Regions from separate parts of the Streptomyces sp. NPDC111520 genome, predicted to be linked through region 2. Evidence: riboswitches for the same ligand, from Rfam matches in the RefSeq annotation. Region 2 holds a riboswitch; each other region holds the start of a gene.

Region 1 (3,243 bases), on a different contig from region 2:
ACCCGGGCGTGCAGAAGGACCTGCCGGTGGGCGCCGGTCACTGACCGCCGCACCGGCCACGAGCACGGGCCGCCGCCCTGGGACGGGGTGGCGGCCCGTCGTCATGCGGTACGGGCGGCCGGCACCGGGCAGCGGAAGGTGCGCCGGTACGCCTGGGGGGTGGTGCCCACCCAGCGGGCGAAGTGGTGGCGCAGGGTGGCCGCGTTGCCGAATCCGGCGCGCGCGGCGACGGCGTCCACCGTCTCGTCGGTGCCCTCCAGCAACTCCCTGGCCAGCAGGACGCGCTGGCCCAGCAGCCAGCGGTAGGGCGTCGTACCGGTCTCCTGCTGGAAGCGGCGGGCGAAGGTGCGTGGCGACATGTGCGCCCGGGCGGCCAGTTCGTCGACGGTGACCTCGCGGTCCAGGTGCCGTTCCATCCACGCCAGGACCTCGCCCACGGTGTCGCAGCGGGTGCGCGGCAGCGGTCGGTCGACGTACTGGGCCTGGCCGCCCTCCCGGTGCGGCGGCACCACCATGCGCCGGGCGATGGCGTTGGCCACGTCGCTGCCCTGCTCCTTGCGCACCAGGTGCAGGCAGGCGTCGATCCCGGCGGCGGTGCCGGCCGAGGTGATCACCGGGTCCTCGTCCACGTAGAGCACGTCGGGCTCTACCCGCACCCGGGGGTAGCGCCGCGCCAGTTCCTCCGCGTGCTTCCAGTGGACGGCGCAGCGGCGGCCGTCCAGCAGGCCGGCGGCGGCCAACGCGAAGACCCCCGAGCAGACGCTGAGCACCCGCGCCCCGCGTCCGACGGCACGGTTCAGCGCGTCCAGCAGCTCCGGCGGGTACTCCCGGTCCACATAGGAGTCGCCGGCCGGCACCGCGACCAGGTCGGCCTCCTCCAGCCGTTCCAGTCCGTGCCGGGTGCCGACGGTGAACCCGGCGGGCGTCGTCAGCGTCGGGCTCTCCGCGGAGGCCACGGCGAAGTCGTAGGCCGGCAGACCGTCGTCCGACCGGTCGATTCCGAACACCTCGCAGACGACCCCGAGTTCGAAGGGATGGACTCCGTCGAGCAGGACCACGGCCACGTTCTGCAGCATGCCTCCAGGATGGCAGACCGGCCGTAGGGCGTGGCAGGATTTCGCGGTAGCACGTCAGTCCTGCCACTCCCGGCAGGGCCGCGCGAGGAGGAGAGTCGAGGGCATGGAAACCTTCCTCGCCACGGTCACCGCACTGGTCTTCTTCCTGGCCCTGGCCCTCGCGGCCCTGACCGGACACGTCCACGACTCCCGCGACGGCCACGACTGGCACCGGTGAACTCGTCGCTCTGTAACCGCGTCGACACAACATCTGGTGGTGTCACCAGCGGGCGCCACTAGATGTATGCTCAACTCCGCTGTCGCCGCAGGGGAAGCCGGTGGGAATCCGGGACTGCCCCGCAACGGTGTGCGGGCGCCCCAGGGCATACCCGCGAGTCCGAGTACCTGCCGACGGCACCGTCCGGCGCGCCGTCCGGACGGTGAAGTGTCCGGGCCTCGCGGGTTGGGCCGGCGGACGCGCCGCGGCATGCCCTGGCCTGCCCCGCGTGCGCCCCGTCGCTCCTCCGCGTCGCCGCCGTACGAGGGAGAGAGCACACGTGACCATCGCGCCCGCCGCACCCGCCACCGCATCGGACCCTGCCTCAACCGGGGCCGAACTGCTGCGCACCCTGACGGAACTGACCGCAGACCTCCCCGACACCGACCCCGGCCGGGTCGCCGCCGCCGCGCTGCGCGGCCGCAGTGCCGCCGCGGACGAGGCGGAACTGCGGGCGCTGGCCACCGAGGCCGCCGCCGGACTGATCGCGGAGGACCCGCAGTACTCGCGGCTCGCCGCCCGTCTGCTCACCCTCGCCATCGCCGACGAGGCGGCGGGCGAGGGCGCGGTCTCCTTCTCCGCGTCCATCGCCGTGGGCCACCGCGAAGGCCTGATCGCCGACGGCACCGCCGCCTTCGTCGCCGAGCACGCCGGCCGGCTGGACGCCCTGGTCGACACCGCGCTCGCCGACGGCGCCGACGACCGCTTCGGCTACTTCGGCCTGCGCACCCTGCACAGCCGCTACCTTCTGCGCCACCCGATCTCCCGCCAGGTCGTCGAGACCCCGCAGCACTTCATGCTCCGCGTCGCCTGCGGCCTGGCCGAGGACGGCACCAGCCGCTCGGTGGACGAGGTCGCGGCGCTCTACGGACTGATGAGCCGGCTGGACTACCTGCCCAGCTCCCCCACGCTCTTCAACTCCGGCACCCGGCACCCGCAGATGTCCTCCTGCTACCTGCTGGACTCCCCGCTGGACGAGCTGGACTCCATCTACGACCGCTACCACCAGGTGGCCCGGCTGTCCAAGCACGCCGGCGGCATCGGTCTGTCCTACTCCCGCATCCGCTCCCGCGGCTCGCTGATCCGCGGCACCAACGGGCACTCCAACGGCATCGTCCCGTTCCTGCGCACCCTCGACGCCTCCGTCGCCGCCGTGAACCAGGGCGGCCGCCGCAAGGGCGCGGCCTGCGTCTACCTGGAGACCTGGCACGCGGACATCGAGGAGTTCCTGGAACTGCGCGACAACACCGGCGAGGAGGCGCGCCGCACCCACAACCTGAACCTGGCGCACTGGATCCCGGACGAGTTCATGCGCCGTGTCGACACCGACGGCACCTGGTCGCTGTTCTCCCCCGCCGACGTGCCCGAGCTGGCCGACCTGTGGGGCGAGGAGTTCGACGCCGCCTACCGCAAGGCCGAGGCCGCGGGCCTGGCCCGCAAGACCCTCCCGGCGCGGGAGCTGTACGGCCGCATGATGCGCACCCTCGCGCAGACCGGCAACGGCTGGATGACCTTCAAGGACGCCTCCAACCGCACCGCCAACCAGACCGCCGAGCCCGGCCGCGTCATCCACTCCTCCAACCTCTGCACGGAGATCCTGGAGGTCACGAACGACGGCGAGACCGCGGTCTGCAACCTCGGTTCGGTCAACCTCGGTGCGTTCGTGGGTGAGGACGGCTCGATCGACTGGGAGCGGCTGGACGCCACCGTCCGCACCGCCGTGACCTTCCTCGACCGCGTCGTGGACATCAACTTCTACCCGACCCGCGAGGCCGCCGCCTCCAACGAGCGCTGGCGCCCGGTGGGCCTGGGCGCGATGGGCCTGCAGGACGTCTTCTTCAAGCTGCGGCTGCCCTTCGACTCCGCCGAGGCCAAGGTGCTCTCCACCAGGATCGCCGAGCGCATCATGCT
Region 2 (3,243 bases):
CGGCTCCAGCAGCGACAGGTCACCGCGGAACTTGTTCACCAGGTAGCCGCAGACCAGCTCCTGGTCCTCGGGGGCGAGCAGCGCCGTCGTCCCGAAGAACGAGGCGAACACCCCGCCCCGGTCGATGTCGCCGACCACGACCACCGGGAGCCGGGCGGCCCGCGCCAGGCCCATGTTGACGATGTCGCCCCGCCGCAGGTTGATCTCGGCCGGGCTGCCGGCGCCCTCGCAGATCACCGCGTCGTACCGGCCGCGCAGCTCCTCCAGGCAGTCCGTGACGGTCCGCAGCAGCTCCGCGCGGCTCCCGTTGTGGTAGCCGCGCGCGCTCATCTCGCCCACCGCGCGCCCCAGCAGGACGACCTGGCTCGTCCGGTCCCCGCCGGGTTTGAGCAGCACCGGGTTCATCAGGGCCGTGGGCTCCACGCGGGCCGCCTGCGCCTGCATCGCCTGGGCCCGGCCGATCTCTGCGCCCTCACGGGTGACGTACGAGTTCAGCGACATGTTCTGCGCCTTGAACGGCGCCACGGACACGCCCTGCCGCGCCAGCCACCGGCAGATCCCCGCCGTGACGACGCTCTTGCCGGCGTCCGACGTGGTCCCCGCGACCAGCAGGCCCCCGCCCCTCATGCGTGCCTCCTCCGACTCCGGGCGACCGCGCCCCACGCCAGGCGTCCGCCCACCGCGACCGCCAGCGCCAGCGCGCCGACCCGCCGCGACAGGCGCGCCGCCCGTTCGATGTCCCCTGCCTCCACCGGCCGGTTCCCCGCCCCGAGCACGGGCCGGTGCTCCACCCGCCCGCCATAGGCAAGCGTCCCCCCGAGGCGTACGCCCAACGCCCCCGCGAACGACGCCTCCACGGGCCCCGCGTTCGGGCTGGGGTGCCGGGAGCCGTCCCTGCGCCAGGTACGCCACGCCCCCCGCGGGTCGGGCCCGGCGAGCACCGCGAGCGCGGCGGTCAGCCGGGCGCCGGGGTAGCCGGCCACGTCGTCCAGCCGGGCCGCGGCCCAGCCGAAACTCCGGTGACGCAGCGACTTGTGACCCACCATCGCGTCGAGGGTGTTCACCGCCCGGAAGCCCACCAGCCCGGGCACGCCGCCCAGCGCGCCCCACACCAGCGCGCCGACGACGGCGTCCGAGGTGTTCTCCGCGACGGACTCCACGACCGCCCGCGCCAACTGCGCCTCGTCCAGCGCCTGAGGGTCGCGGCCGCACAGATGGGGCAGCCGCTCGCGTGCCGCCTCCGTGTCGCCGGCGGACAGGGCGGCGCCGATGGCACGCGCCTCCCGGACCAGGGAGGTCCCGCCGAGCACGGCCCAGGTCGCCGCCGCCGTCAGGGCGACGGACGCGGGGCCGGAACGGCGCACCGCACGCTGCAGCCCCGCCGCGGCCGCCACGGCGCCACCCGCGCACAGGACGGTGTGGAGGGCGCCGCGGCCGCGGTGGTCGCGCCACAACGCGCGTTCCAGGCGGGCGGCGGCACTCCCGAACACCGCCACGGGGTGACCGCGCCGCGGGTCGGCGAAACCGAGGTCGGCGAGCCAGCCGAGGGCCGCACCGGCGGCGAACACGCACGGCGCCGCGGCGCCGGTGTCGGGTGAACGGCCGGAGCCGCGCATCGCAGGAGTCCTCACTCAGGGTCCGCGCCCTGGTTCGACGTGACCGGCGACGAGAGTCTCCTGGCTCCCGGATCGGCGGGACCCCCGGCCTTCCAGCCCTTCCTCGGGCCGTGGCCATGGGCGGGGGTCCGCTCCCCGGTGACAGTGGCGGGACCGCGCCGGATTCGCACCGGACTTCCTCTCCTGCCGCCGTTTGGCGGTTCCGATACCACCACGGGCCGCTCCGGCCCGTCAACTCACCGCCACTGCCTGTGGAAAAGAAGAAACCCCAGCTCACGGCCGGAAAGCCGGGAGCTGAGGTCAACTTCACACCGCGGTGCGCGGTGACGTGCGGGTCAGGCGACGATCAGGTGGATCCCGTACGCCACCGCCGCCGCGCAGAGCGCGAAGCACAGGTAGGCGCCGGTGCGGGCGAGGGCGGTGGAGCCGCCCGTGGTGGAGGTGCCCGTCTCGCCGCCGGCCGTGCCCTGCTTGGACAGGCCGACGATGCCGAGGGTGAACAGGCCGACGAGTCCGACGGTCACGGCGAGGCTGACGCCGAAGACGGAGCCGAGGGCAGCCCAGTCGATGTGCATGGTGCTGGTTCCTTCCGGGGCCGGTGCGGCGCCGCCGTCAGGCGGAGGCCTTGGCGGGGTCGGTGTCGGCGGCGGTCGCGGTCAGGCCCGCGGGCGGCGGGATCACGGCGGCGATGGCCGTCGTGATGACGCCCGGCTCCTGGTCGTCGTGGGCGGCGTTGACGTTGGTGTGGTCGACGGGCTTGCGGCGGGAGGCGATCCAGATCGTGGTGCAGGCGGCCAGCGCCAGGACGGCGACCGCCGTGACGCCCCAGTCGCCCTGGTCGGCCAGGAGCGCGGCGCCGGCGGCGACCAGTCCCGCGGCCGGCAGGGTGAGCCCCCACGCGGCGAACATCCGTCCCGCGGTGCTCCAGCGGACGACGCCGCCCTTGCGGCCGACGCCGGCGCCCATGACGGAGCCGGAGCAGACCTGCGTGGTGGAGAGCGAGAAGCCGAGGTGCGAGGAGGCCAGGATGACGGTGGCGGCGCCGGTCTGGGCGGCGAAGCCCTGCGGCGGCTGGATGTCGGTGATGCCCTTGCCCATGGTGCGGATGATCCGCCACCCACCGATGAAGGTGCCGAGCGCGATGGCGAGGCCGGCCGAGACGATGACCCACAGCGGCGGGTCGGAGTCGGGGGCGACGACGTTGCCGGCGATCAGGGCGAGGGTGATGACACCCATGGTCTTCTGCGCGTCGTTGGTGCCGTGCGCGAGGGAGACCAGACCGGCCGAGGCGATCTGCCCGGCCCGGTAGCCCTTGGCGGTGGCGGCCGGGTCGGCGTTGCGGCCGATGCGGTAGGTCAGGCGGGTCGCCAGCATCGCGGCGACACCGGCGACCACCGGGGCGCAGACGGCCGGGATCAGGACCTTCATGACGACCGCGTCGCCGTTGATCGAGCCGAACCCGGCCGAGGCGACGGAGGCGCCGATGAGGCCGCCGAAGAGGGCGTGGGAGGAGCTGGAGGGGAGACCCGCCAGCCAGGTCAGCAGGTTCCAGACGATCGCGCCGACGAGCCCCGCGAAGATGACCTCGGGCTTGATGCCCGTGCTCTCGTCGAGGATGCCGCCGGAG
Region 3 (3,243 bases), on a different contig from region 2:
CAGCCGAGCGGCCCCTACCACCTGCTCGGCTGGTCCATGGGCGGCAACCTCGCGCACGCCGTCGCGGTACGGCTCCAGCAGGCCGGGCAGGAGGTGGCCCTGCTGGCCATGATGGACGCCTACCCGCCGGACACCGACGCCGTCCATGGAGAGGCCGACGACCACACCGTCCTGGTCCAGCTCCTGCACGCCCTGGGGCTCACGGTGGACACCGCGGGACAACCGCTCACCGTGCCCGGGGCACTGGAGATCATCAAGGAGGAGATGGCCGACCTGCGGGAGCTGACCGAGGACCACGTCCGAGGGGTCGTGCGGAACACCCGGGACAACTGGCGGATGGTCCGGCGCGCCACGCCGGGACACTTCACCGGAGACGTCCTCCACTTCCCCGCGACCGGTACCGGGTACCCGCAGGAGGAAGTCATCCGGCGGTGGGCGCCCTACGTCGACGGGAGCCTGCACATCCATCCTGTCGCCGCCTCGCACAACGACATGACCAGGCCCGGGCCCCTGCTTCAGGTGGGGGCCGTACTGGCCGCCGTCCTGACGGGGCGTTCGAAGTGACATCCGGGGCCCACGCGCGGGATCGCGCGTGGGCCCCACGCTCCACCGGGACAGCAGGAATCAGTTCGCTGTCCGGAGCCGTGCGAGGAGGTCCCTCACGAGGCTGTCGGCTTCTTCCACGAGGTAGAAATGGCCGCCTTCGAAGGACCGGAAATCGAAACTCGCCCTCGTGATCGCCGACCACGCCATGACGGATTCGTGATCGAGGTCCTTCTCACCGTTCCCGTAGTACGCGACAACGGGAACGTCGAGACGGGAGTCCTCGTCGGGAACGCGGGCGTCGTAGCGTTCCAGCAGGCGGTAGTCCGCGCGGATCGCGGGCAGCACGAGCTCGACCAACGCGGGGTCGCGGAACACCTCGGCCTGTGTGCCGCCCATCTCGGACAGGTCCGCGATCAGCTCCTCGTCGCCCGCGTCCGCCAGCCCCGGCCTCCTCCGCTCCTTCCCCGGGCCGCCGCGTCCCGACACGAACAGTGCGGTCACGGTCCGCCCGTGTTCCTCCCTCAGGCGAGTGGCGAGCTCATAGGCGACGGACGCCCCCATGCTGTGTCCGAAGAAGGCGACAGGGACGTCGAAAAGTTCACGGGACGCGCCGGCGAGGTCCGCGACCAGCTCGTCCATCGTCTCGGCCGGAGCGTCCAGGAAGCGGCTCTCGCGCGCCGGGTACTGGGCGGCGAGCAGTTCCACGCCTTCGGGTACGAGACCCTTCCACGGACGGAAGAAGTTGGCGGTTCCTCCCGCGTGCGGGAAGCACACGAGTCGCAGCGTGGGGGCCGGAGCGGGCCTGATGGTCCGGAACCAGCGACTGGTCGCCGTAGGGGAGGTGCCGGCATTCTGTGGGTTCACGTGGATCCGTCCGATGGGGATCGCGGCGTCAGCGCCGCCTCGCCTTGTTGCGCCATCCGTCCGTGGACTTCGCCGGCCCGGTGACCCCGGGGATGCCAAGAGCGCCCGAATCGTGTGCGCGGCGCCAAAGGGCGGGGGGAGACGGACCCGGCGACGTACCTGCTCCGGAGCGTGCGGCTTGTCGGCCTGAGTTTATCGTCGGCCGTCGGCAGCGGCACACCGAGCACCACCGCCGGACGGGTCCGTCCGCCTGCGGCGGGGAGCCGCCGGCACGGGCGGGCCGCCGGTCGGGCACGGGGTGCACGGGCGACGCCTCCGCAGGCCCGGATGTGATCTTCAACCCCTCCGGTCCCGGAGCCTTGCAGGCCTCCCACCAGGGAATCTAGGGTGGTTGCGCCGCGGTGCTCGGGAAGACCGGTGACAGCTGACACAAGCTCACTCCGGAGCGGCCCTCGCCACTGTGATCGGGTAGTTCCCGCCTCTTCCGCCATCGGCGGTGCCACTGGCCTCACCAAGGCCGGGAAGGCAGAGGCGGGCGCGCTTCGCCCGTAAGCCAGGAGACCGGCCGCGGCATCTCACGAAGTGATCCACGAGGTGCTGGAGCGTGACCGCATGACCCTGCCCACATCCGACCTGCCCGGGGCCTTCCGCTGGCGGCGCGAGGACACCGTCCGCACCGTCGGCCTGATGGCGGTGATCGTGGCTCTGCACGTCGTCGCCTTCGGGATCCTCTTCCTCCTCGTGGTGCCGAACCACTACGAGGTCGGCTCCAAGGCCTTCGGTCTCGGCCTCGGCATCACCGCGTACACGCTGGGGATGCGGCACGCCTTCGACGCCGACCACATCGCCGCCATCGACAACACCACGCGCAAGCTCATGGCGGACGGCAAGCGGCCCGTCTCGGTGGGCTTCTGGTTCGCCCTCGGGCACTCGAGCGTCGTCGTGGCGCTGGCGGCCCTCGTCGCCGGGGGCACGCAGCTCGCCGGCACCCTCGCCGACGAGGACTCCGGCACCCACCAGACGCTCGGGCTGGTCGGCACCACCGTCTCGGGAACCTTCCTCTACGCCATCGCCGCGCTCAACCTCGTCGCGCTGCTGGGCATCCTCCGGGTCTTCAGGAGCATGCGCCGGGGGTCCTTCGACGAGTCCGCACTCGAGGCGCACCTGGACTCGCGCGGCTTCATGAACAGGATCCTGGGCCGGCTGACGAAGGCGATCACGCGCCCGGGCCAGATGTACCCCCTGGGCTTCCTGTTCGGGCTGGGCTTCGACACGGCCACCGAGGTGGCGCTCATGGTCATGGCCGGCAGCGGGGCCGCGGCGGGACTGCCGTGGTACGCGATCCTCTGCCTGCCGCTGCTGTTCGCCGCCGGCATGAGCCTGTTCGACACGCTCGACGGGACCTTCATGAACTTCGCCTACCAGTGGGCGTTCTCCAACCCGGTCCGCAAGGTCTACTACAACCTCACGATCACCGGTCTGTCGATCGCGGTCGCCTTCCTCATCGGCACCATCGAGCTCATCGGTGTCCTGCACGACAAGCTCGACATGACGGACGGCTTCACGGGCTGGGTGGCGGGACTCGACCTCGACAACGTCGGCTACGTGATCGTCGGCCTGTTCGTGGCCGTGTGGGCCGTCGCGATCGCCTACTGGCGCCTCGCCAGGGTGGAGGATCGCTGGGCGGCGCGAACGGCGAGCGGCGGCTGACGCCTTCCGGGACGGAGGCGCACCCGACGCGCAGCCGGCACCGGGCGCATCGCCCACGATCCCTCCGAACGGTCCTCCCACGTCCGGCCCTCAAGGGATGGGTGCCGGTCATCGGTCCGTGGT

The links. Region 2 has a riboswitch for cobalamin ahead of ACZ7MY_RS28960 (cobalamin biosynthesis protein). Riboswitches for the same ligand answer to the same signal wherever they lie in the genome.
Region 1: another riboswitch for cobalamin. It lies ahead of ACZ7MY_RS32290 (ribonucleoside-diphosphate reductase subunit alpha); the one in region 2 lies ahead of ACZ7MY_RS28960 (cobalamin biosynthesis protein).
Region 3: another riboswitch for cobalamin. It lies ahead of nicT (Nickel transporter NicT); the one in region 2 lies ahead of ACZ7MY_RS28960 (cobalamin biosynthesis protein).

Annotation. Positions count from the first base shown of each region.
Region 1 covers NZ_JBVKBW010000017.1:980-4,222, forward strand. The annotation lists partial or broken gene ACZ7MY_RS32280 (sodium:solute symporter family transporter) at 1-44, shown strand, start outside; gene ACZ7MY_RS32285 (GlxA family transcriptional regulator) at 102-1,076, opposite strand; cobalamin riboswitch at 1,323-1,482, shown strand; gene ACZ7MY_RS32290 (ribonucleoside-diphosphate reductase subunit alpha) at 1,613-3,243, shown strand, end outside.
Region 2 covers NZ_JBVKBW010000013.1:164,396-167,638, forward strand. The annotation lists gene ACZ7MY_RS28955 (cobyric acid synthase) at 1-627, opposite strand, end outside; gene ACZ7MY_RS28960 (cobalamin biosynthesis protein) at 624-1,616, opposite strand; cobalamin riboswitch at 1,671-1,796, opposite strand; gene ACZ7MY_RS28965 (hypothetical protein) at 1,952-2,191, opposite strand; gene ACZ7MY_RS28970 (inorganic phosphate transporter) at 2,229-3,243, opposite strand, start outside.
Region 3 covers NZ_JBVKBW010000004.1:580,468-583,710, reverse strand. The annotation lists gene ACZ7MY_RS12170 (non-ribosomal peptide synthase/polyketide synthase) at 1-564, shown strand, start outside; gene ACZ7MY_RS12165 (thioesterase II family protein) at 625-1,410, opposite strand; cobalamin riboswitch at 1,793-1,994, shown strand; gene nicT (Nickel transporter NicT) at 2,023-3,120, shown strand.